Regions from separate parts of the Mycolicibacterium novocastrense genome, predicted to be linked through region 1. Evidence: predicted binding sites of a transcription regulator. Region 1 holds the regulator's gene; the other holds the start of a gene.
What was found. Region 1 encodes LexA, which represses DNA repair genes until DNA is damaged. Its sites were predicted from a motif close to CGAACANNTGTTCG; they were not measured.
Positions count from the first base shown of each region.

Region 1 (4,426 bases):
TGGGCCCCAGGCAGGGCGACGTGTACCCGGTCGGCGACGGCTTCGCGCAGAACTTCGCCGGAGGCAAGATCTTCTTCACGCCCGACACCGGCGCTCACATCATGCGCGGGGCGATCCTGGAGAAGTACGAATCGCTCGGTGGTCCGGCCGACAGCGACCTCGGGTTCCCGACCATGGACGACGGCCCCGGGCGAGCGCCGGGCAGCTTCAACGTCACGTTCAGCGCCAGCGACAACCCGGTGATCTTCTGGACGCAGGACACCGGCGCGCGCGTGGTCCGGGGACCGATCAACGCGGCGTGGGACAAGTTGGGCGGTTCCACTGGATCGCTCGGAGTGCCGGCCGATGACGAGACCTATCGCGGCGACCTGATCACCCAGAAGTTCACTGGCGGCGAGATCACCTACAACACCCGCGACAAGAAGTTCACCACCGTGCCGCCCGATCTCGCCGGGCAGTTGGCGGACCTGCAAATCCCCGGCGATGCGACTTCGGCGATCAACGCGGCACGGCGCGCGGCCGGAGGCCCGCTGGGCCCGCTCGGCGCCGCCGAAGGACCGCCGTATTCGATAGGCGACGACGGTCTCGCGCAGAACTTCGCCGGAGGCAAGATCTTCTACAGTCCCGCCACAGGCGCGCGAGTGGTCACCGGTCAGGTCCTGGCCAAGTACGAAAGCCTCGGCGGGCCCGAGGGAGATCTCGGATTCCCGGTTACCAGCGAGACGGACGGCGGGCTGCCCACCGCGAGCCGGATGTCGCGCTTCGCCGCCGACGACAACCCGGTGATCTTCTGGACGCCGGACCATGGCGCGGTGCTGGTACGCGGCGCGATGAGTGCGGCATGGGACAAACTCGACGGCGCCGAGGGCACGCTCGGCGCGCCGGTGGCCGACCAGTCCGAGAAGGGTGGCGTCATCACGCAGCGGTTCACCGGCGGCGTGGTCAACTGGAACCGGTCAACCGGTGAGTTCAGCACCGAGCCGCGCGAACTCGCGACCGAGTTGGCCGGCCTCGAGGTGCCTGCCGAGCAGAGCTCCGATACGCCCGGCACCCCGCGCGCCTCGGACTCCGGTGGTGACGGAAGCTGGTTCACCTTCAGCTGGTGGTGGCTGCTCGCGATCGTGCCGGTGCTCATCCTGGTGGGCCTGGTGGCGTTCGCGACTCTGCGCAACCGGCGTCGTGGCGACGTCGATCGTCCCGGTCCCGTCGATGACCATTACGACGACTCGTACGGTGCCGAAGCCGAACAGGCCTACAGCACACTCGGTTCGGGTTCACAGGCGTCGAGCGGTGGCGATCCGTCCGCGGCGATGTTCGGCGACCGGTACGCCACTGAGGGTTTGGGCGCGCTGTCCGCGCTGGGGGAGCCGGGATCGGCGTCATCGGCCAATCCGTGGGAGGCACCGTCGTCGGGCTTCGGCGATGCCTCCGACACATCGGCATTCGGTGTGGGCGAGGAGAATCCGGACAACGTCGACACCGCGCCGACGCGGATACCGAGTTCCGGAGAGGCCGGGATCGCCGCGCGGCGCTTGGCCGCCGGCGCCGGCGAGGCGGCCGATGAGCAGGACAGCGGGATCGAGGAGCGCGACGCGCTGCTCGAGGAGCGGGGCGCCGATGAACCCTGGGCGGTGGATGACGAGCGGGACGCGACGTTCGAGGAACGCGACGCGGCGTTCGAGGAACGCGACATACCCGCCGAGTCGGTTGACCGCGAACCTCCCCAACGGGATCCGCTGACCGACACGGGCCGTCACGCCAAGATCGTCATCGACGAGCCGGAAGTACCCAGCCCCGCATTCCGCCTACCGATCGGCGACTCCACGCAGGCGCCCGAGGGGTACCCGATCAAGGCCGACACGCAGTCGGGCCTATATTGGCTTCCCACCTCGGCTGACTACGACGAGGTGCAGGCCGAAATCTGGTTCTCCAGTGAGGAATTCGCTCGGACGAACGGATTTGTCCGGGCTGACTAAATCTTCCGTATGACGGTGACGACCTTGCCCAGCACGGCGGCGTCGTTACCGGGGATCGGATCAAAGGCCGGGTTGTGCGGCATCAACCACACCTGTCCACGCGTCCGTTTGAACGTTTTCACCGTGGCTTCGCCATCGATCATCGCGGCCACGATGTCCCCGTTGTCGGCGACGTTCTGCTGACGCACGACCACCCAGTCGCCGTCGCAGATCGCGGCGTCGACCATCGAGTCACCAACGACCTTGAGCAGGAACAGCGACCCCTCGCCGACCAGTTCGCGCGGCAGGGGGAAGACGTCTTCGACGGCCTCTTCGGCAAGGATCGGACCGCCCGCGGCGATGCGCCCGAGCACGGGCACGAAGGTCGGCTCCGGTAGGGCATCGGAGCCGGCTACATCGGTGGCGACGATCGGACTCGCGTGGTCGTCGGCGCCACGCACGTCGACGGCGCGCGGCCGGTTGGGATCACGCCGCAGGTAGCCCTTGCGCTCCAGCGTGCGCAGTTGGTGCGCGACCGAGGAGGTGGAGGTCAAACCGACCGCATCGCCGATCTCCCTGATGCTCGGCGGATAGCCACGGTTGGTGACCGATGCGCGAATCACGTCGAGGATGGTGCGCTGACGCTCGGTGAGGCCGGAGTCCACAGACCTTGCACCGCCTGTGCTGTCTGGATTGCCGCTGCTGGATTCCATGCCGCCGAATGTAACCCGCGGCACACGATTAATCAAACATGTGTTCGAGGCGTGTCGTGGCGAGCTGCTCCGGAATCGCGGATCGATTTTCTGTCGGTGCCCTGTCCTATCGTTTCACAACAGTTCGATCACACGTTCTATCGTTCGAACACCTGATCGACTATCTTCGAACACAAGAGCGAAAGCAGCGGATCGGAAGGCAGGCAGATGACCGTTCTCGACACCCACGAATTCCAGGCCTCGCGCGTGGTCAGGACCGATATCCGGCCTGCAGCCACTCGTCGGCGGCACCCTGCGGCCACCCGTCCGGGCGGCGCCGCGGTGCGGTACCGCGGAAGCGGAGTGCTGATGTCGCGGGCATCGCATCGGCGACGTCCGATCACCCCCGCCACCACGGTGCTCCTGTCCTTGGTCGCGGCGGGAATCACGATGTGGCTCGGCCTGGTCGCGCAGTTCGGCGGCGTCGTGGGCACCACGTCGACCGCGGTGCCGGACCGCCTCGCGGTGGTCCAGGTTCAGACCGGCGAAAGCCTGCAGCAGGTGGCCATGCGGGTGGCCCCCGATGCGCCCGTGGGCCAGGTGATGGAACGAATCAGCGAGCTCAACCAGCTCGACTCGCCCGCACTGGATGCCGGGCAGACGCTGATCGCGCCAGTCGGCTGACGCTCACCGGCGGCCAAACAGCTTGCTACGCAGAGATGTTCACCGACAGGTCGGCGGACTGTGTGCCGTTCAGCCCGGTGCTGGGCTTTCGCAACCCGCCGCGGGTACGCTCGGAGAGGTTCGAGTTGGTCATCTCTTGGCGCGGCAAAGGAGCGGTGATGCACTGTCCGTTCTGCCGTCACCCGGATTCGCGGGTGGTCGACTCGCGTGAAACCGACGAAGGCCAGGCCATCCGGCGGCGGCGTTCGTGCCCGGAGTGTGGACGTCGGTTCACCACGGTCGAGACCGCCATCCTGGCCGTCGTCAAGCGCAGCGGTGTCACCGAGCCGTTCAGCCGCGAAAAGGTCATCAAGGGAGTGCGGCGGGCGTGCCAGGGCAGCCAGGTCGACGAGGATGCGCTGAACCTGCTGGCCCAGCAGGTCGAGGATACGGTGCGCGCCGCGGGATCGCCCGAGATACCCAGTCACGAAGTAGGACTGGCGATCCTGGGGCCGCTGCGCGATCTGGACGAGGTGGCCTATCTGCGCTTCGCCTCGGTGTATCGCGGATTCACCTCGGCCGAGGATTTCGAGCGGGAGATCGAGGCGCTGCGGGCGCATCGCAATTCGCCGCAACCGACCGCCAGCTGACCGGCCGGTTGAACGACTTGTTCAGTCGATCTGCTTGATGCCGTCGTTGACGACGCGGCCGGCGACACGCACCCAGCCCTCGGCGCTCCACTCGGTGTAGATGTGCGAGCCCTTGCCCTGCACGATCGTCAGGTCCCGGCTGAGGTAGTCGGTGATCCGCACGGCGGCGGCGCCGGTGGCCTCGTCTTCGGGCACACCGAGATCGGTGGCGAACATCCGTGACCGCACTTCGCCCTTGTCCCGGTCGATCCACGTCCACAGGTAGTGATTGATGTCGTCGGGGTAATCCGACGGGTCGAGCGCCAGGAGTTCGTCGACGGAGCCGATGTCGTGGATGGCGAATTCGGGCGCCCACTCCGCGCGGGCCCGAACGGAGGTCAGGCCGTCGTCGTGGCCGACCTGCACGATGCCTGCGGGAACCCGCAACGTGTGGACGGGAGCGCCCTGCTCGCGAAGCCACCACGCG
Region 1 is NZ_LQIH01000045.1:204,911-209,336, reverse strand. Features, by position in the region: gene AU072_RS22875 (LGFP repeat-containing protein) at 1-1,976, shown strand, start outside; gene lexA (transcriptional repressor LexA) at 1,973-2,668, opposite strand; gene AU072_RS22865 (LysM peptidoglycan-binding domain-containing protein) at 2,876-3,331, shown strand; gene nrdR (transcriptional regulator NrdR) at 3,490-3,960, shown strand; gene AU072_RS22855 (PhzF family protein) at 3,982-4,426, opposite strand, start outside.

Region 2 (4,426 bases), on a different contig from region 1:
AGCGACGCGAAGCTCAACGAATGACTCTCGGGGAAACCGAAATTCGCGAAAGCTTCGAGCTTCTCGTAGATGCGGTCGGCGACTTCGCCGGTGATGCCGTGACGCTGGCGCATACCGTCGTAGAACCTGCTCCGCAGCCGGCGCATCCGTTCGGTCGACCGTTTGGATCCCATCGCGCGGCGCAGCTGGTCGGCTTCGGCGGCGGAGAAACCCGCACAGTCCACCGCGAGCTGCATGAGTTGTTCCTGGAACAGCGGCACCCCCAGCGTCTTGTGCAACGCGGGCTCCATCGACGGGTGGTCGTAGGTGACGGGTTCTTCCCCGTTGCGTCGCTTGATGTAGGGATGTACCGACCCGCCCTGGATGGGGCCGGGCCGGATCAGCGCCACCTCGACGACCAGGTCGTAGAACACGCGGGGTTTGAGCCGTGGCAGGGTCGCCATCTGGGCGCGCGACTCCACCTGGAACACCCCGATGGAGTCCGCTTTCTGCAGCATCTCGTACACGGCGGGCTCGGACAGGTCCAGTTTCGCCAGGTCGACGTCGATGCCCTTGTGCTCGCGCACCAGGTCGATGCAGTAGTGCAGCGCCGAGAGCATGCCGAGGCCGAGCATGTCGAACTTCACCAAACCGATTGCCGCGCAATCGTCTTTGTCCCACTGCAATACGCTGCGGTTCTCCATCCGGGCCCATTCGACCGGGCACACGTCGGCGATGGGCCGATCGCAGATGACCATGCCACCGGAGTGGATGCCCATGTGCCGGGGCAGATTGGAGATCTGCTTGGCCAGGTCGACAACCTGCTCGGGAATGTCCTCGGTGTGGGGTGCGTCGGCGAGGTTGCCCCACTGACCGAGTTGTTTGCTCCAGGCGTCTTGCTGGCCTTGTGAGAAGCCGAGCGCGCGGGCCATATCGCGCACCGCGCTGCGGCCGCGGTAGGTGATGACGTTGGCGACCTGCGCGGCGTAGTCGCGGCCGTAGCGGTCGTAGACGTACTGAATGGCCTTCTCCCGCAGGTCCGATTCGATGTCGATGTCGATGTCGGGTGGGCCGTCGCGCGCCGGGGACAGAAACCGTTCGAACAGCAACTCGTTGGCGACCGGGTCGACGTTGGTGACACCGAGCGCGTAGCAGACCGCGGAATTGGCCGCCGATCCCCTGCCCTGGGCCAGGATGCCGTTCTCCTTACAGAAGCGGGTGATGTCGTGGACCACCAGGAAGTACCCGGGGAAGGTCAGCTGTTCAATGACTTTCAGCTCATGTTCGATCTGCGCGTACGCGCGCGGCGCCCGCTGCGGCGGGCCGTACCTGTTACGGGCCCCCGTCATGACCAGGTGGCGCAGCCAACTGTCCTCGGTGTGGCCCTCGGGGACGTCGAACGGCGGCAACTGCGGTGCGATCAGGGCGAGCCCGAACGCGCATTGCTCACCGAGTTCTGCCGCGGCGGTCACGACCTCGGGTCGGTCGGCGAACAGTCGCGCCATCTCCGCACCCGATCGCAGATGTGATCCACCCAGCGGCGCAAGGTAACCGGCGGCCTCGTCCATCGAGTGGCGGGCGCGGATCGCCCCCATCGCCATGGCCAGCCGACCGCGTGACGGTTCGGCGAAATGGGCGGCGGTGGTCGCGACCACGCTCAGACCGAACCGGGGCGCCAGCTCGGCAAGAATGGCGTTGCGTTCGTCGTCGCAGGGGTGCCCGTGGTGGGTGAGTTCGACGCTGACCCGGTCGCGGCCGAAGCGGTCGACAAGGTCGGCGAGCGCACGGCTCGCCGCCTCGGGACCGCCTTTGGAAAGCGCCTGCCGGACATGGCCTTTGCGGCAACCGGTGAGGATGTGCCAGTGTCCGCCCGCGGCCTCGGTCAACGCGTCGTAGTCGTAGTGCAGCTTGCCCTTCTCGCCGCCGGCGAGGTGCGCCTTGGCGAGTTCGCGCGACAGCCGCCGGTAGCCCTCGGGGCCGCGCGCAAGCACCAGTAGGTGCGGGCCGGGCGGGTCGGGGTCTTCGGTCCGGTTGCCCCCGCCCAGCGACAGTTCGGCGCCGAACACCGTCGACATGTCCAGTTCCTTGGCGGCCTCGGCGAAGCGCACCACCCCGTAGAGGCCGTCGTGGTCGGTCAGCGCGATCGCCCGCAGATCGAGGCGGGCCGCCTCCTCGACCAGTTCCTCCGGTGTGCTGGCGCCGTCGAGGAAGCTGTACGCGGAATGCGCGTGCAGTTCGGCGTAGGGGATCGAGGACCTGGGCCGCTGGAGGTCGAGCGGTTGGTACTCGCCGCGCTTGCTCGACCAGGCGGGGCTGTCGCCGCCGTCGCCGATCTGCTCGTCGATGGGCCAAGCGCCGGCGCGCCGCGGTTTGCCGTTGAGCACGCGCTCCATTTCCACCCAGCTCGGCGGCCCGGTATGCCAGCCCATGGGGACAGTGTATCGAACTTGTGTTCGAATAATCCGGGCACTCGTTCTAATCCGGCCTCAATGCCCCCGTTATCCCCAAGGCCAGGTTCATCCACAGGGCGGACGCCGGAGTGCGCCGGTCGGCCGCTCCGCGTCTGCTCCCGCGGCTACATTCGCTCGTATGTTCGAACCGCTGCTCGAGACAGCCCAAGGCACTGGCGGTGCCGGCGCGGCCGGGGCGTGGGCGCGCATCGAGAACGCCGCCTGCGCGCGCCGGCTCTCGGCAGCGGCCGATGTCTTGGATCGGATGTACGCCGCCGACGGTTCGGCCGAGCGCGACCAATGGATCCTCGACAACTACGCCGCGGTCGCCGCCGAGATCGCCCCCGCCCAGCAGGTGTCGCTGGGAATCGCGGCGTCCCAGTTGGAGATCGCGATCGCCCTGCGCGACCGGTTACCTCGAACGAACGCGGTGTTCCTGACCGGTGCAATCACCTACCGCACTGTCGCTGCCATCGTGTTCCGCACCTACCTGATCCAGGATGGCGACGCGCTGGCCGGCGTCGATTCCGCTATCGCCGCGCATGTCCAGGGATGGACCGCGCTGTCATTAAACAAGTTGCACAGCGCCGACTATTGGGTCGACCGCTTCGACCCCGCTGCTGTGCGCCGCGCCGAGAACAGTTCGCGCAGCCGCTATATCGAGATCAAGGACAGCGGAGACGGCTCCGGTGTTGCCCATATCGAAGCTACGGTGTTCGCCCACCACGGCGAGTTCATCGACCAAAGACTTGACGCCTTGGCCGCCACGGTGTGCGAAAACGACCCCCGCACCCACGAGCAGCGTCGGGCGGACGCCGCCGCTGCGGCCATGAGCGGGACCCAATCACTCACGTGCGAATGCGGGTCTGGCGAATGCCCGTCCGCGGGTGTCACCGCGGGCGATGTGATGGTGCACGTCGTGGCCGGCGAAGACTCGCTGAATGATGCGACCCGGCCGAATTGGACGGCGACAAGCCCGTTGAGCCGATCGAGGCCGACGATCCCACGCTCGGTGGGCCGGCCGCGGCGGGGCCGGGTTATGTGATCGGTCGCGGAGTGGTGCCGGCGCCGATCGTGGCCGCCAAGCTCGCCGTCGCCAAGCGTCGACCCGTGAGGCATCCCGGGGATGCACCTCCGGAGAAGCGGCGTACTCCCTCGGCGGCGCTGGCGTGGTTCGTCCGCTGCCGCGATCTGACTTGCCGCTTCCCGAATTGCGGTAGGCCGGCCACTCAGTGCGACACCGACCACACTGTCCCCTATCCACGATGCGCCACGCAGGCGTCAAACCTCAAATGCCGCTGCCGAACTCACCGCCCACCTGGAGGCGGCTCGAGCCAAACGTGAGGTGCAACGGAAGTCGGCGCAGAAGGTTGCCAACCAGCAGCGCGCCGAAGCTGGAAAGCCCTGGGTGCAGCGCACATTCGGATAGGACGGCACCACCACCGTGCCCGCCGAGGCGCAGGCGATCCGCAAGGCCGCCCACACCATCCTCAATGGAGCTAGCTGTGGAGTATCGCTAAACAGTGGAATATCCAAGGCCTCAGAACATCTCGGAGTCGCCAATGGGGATGGCAGCAAGGTACGCAAGGAGCTGATGCGCCCCACCATCGCAGGTCTGATTACATATGACCTGAAAGCCGCGCAGGCCGAGACACGTAAGCACTGCGCCCGTACCGTAGGCCCGCGCCGATGCAGGAACGCACCGAGGAAGGCGATGGCATCGTCTATCACATCCCGATCGATCCCGAAGAGACACCAGTAGCCAGCCAAGCGGCGCGGTAGTAAGTGCGATCCTGGCTCGGGGTCAGTATCGGCCGAACGGCGCGACCCTTCTCGTAAACGGAGCGCACTGGAACGCGCAAATCCAAGACGGAAAGATCCCTCTTGCTTAAGCTCCCGACATGGGGGTCGAATACGCCGACGTGGTGGCGACCATGGCTGCTCTGGGCACTCTTGGTTTGTACGCCTGGCAGGTCAAGCTTCTCTACTGGAACCGT
Region 2 is NZ_LQIH01000008.1:88,089-92,514, reverse strand. Features, by position in the region: gene AU072_RS08325 (error-prone DNA polymerase) at 1-2,408, opposite strand, end outside; gene AU072_RS08320 (DUF222 domain-containing protein) at 2,569-3,474, shown strand; gene AU072_RS08315 (hypothetical protein) at 4,331-4,426, shown strand, end outside.
Region 2: a site for LexA is predicted at 2,422-2,435, ahead of AU072_RS08325 (error-prone DNA polymerase). Genes of this name have one in related genera too.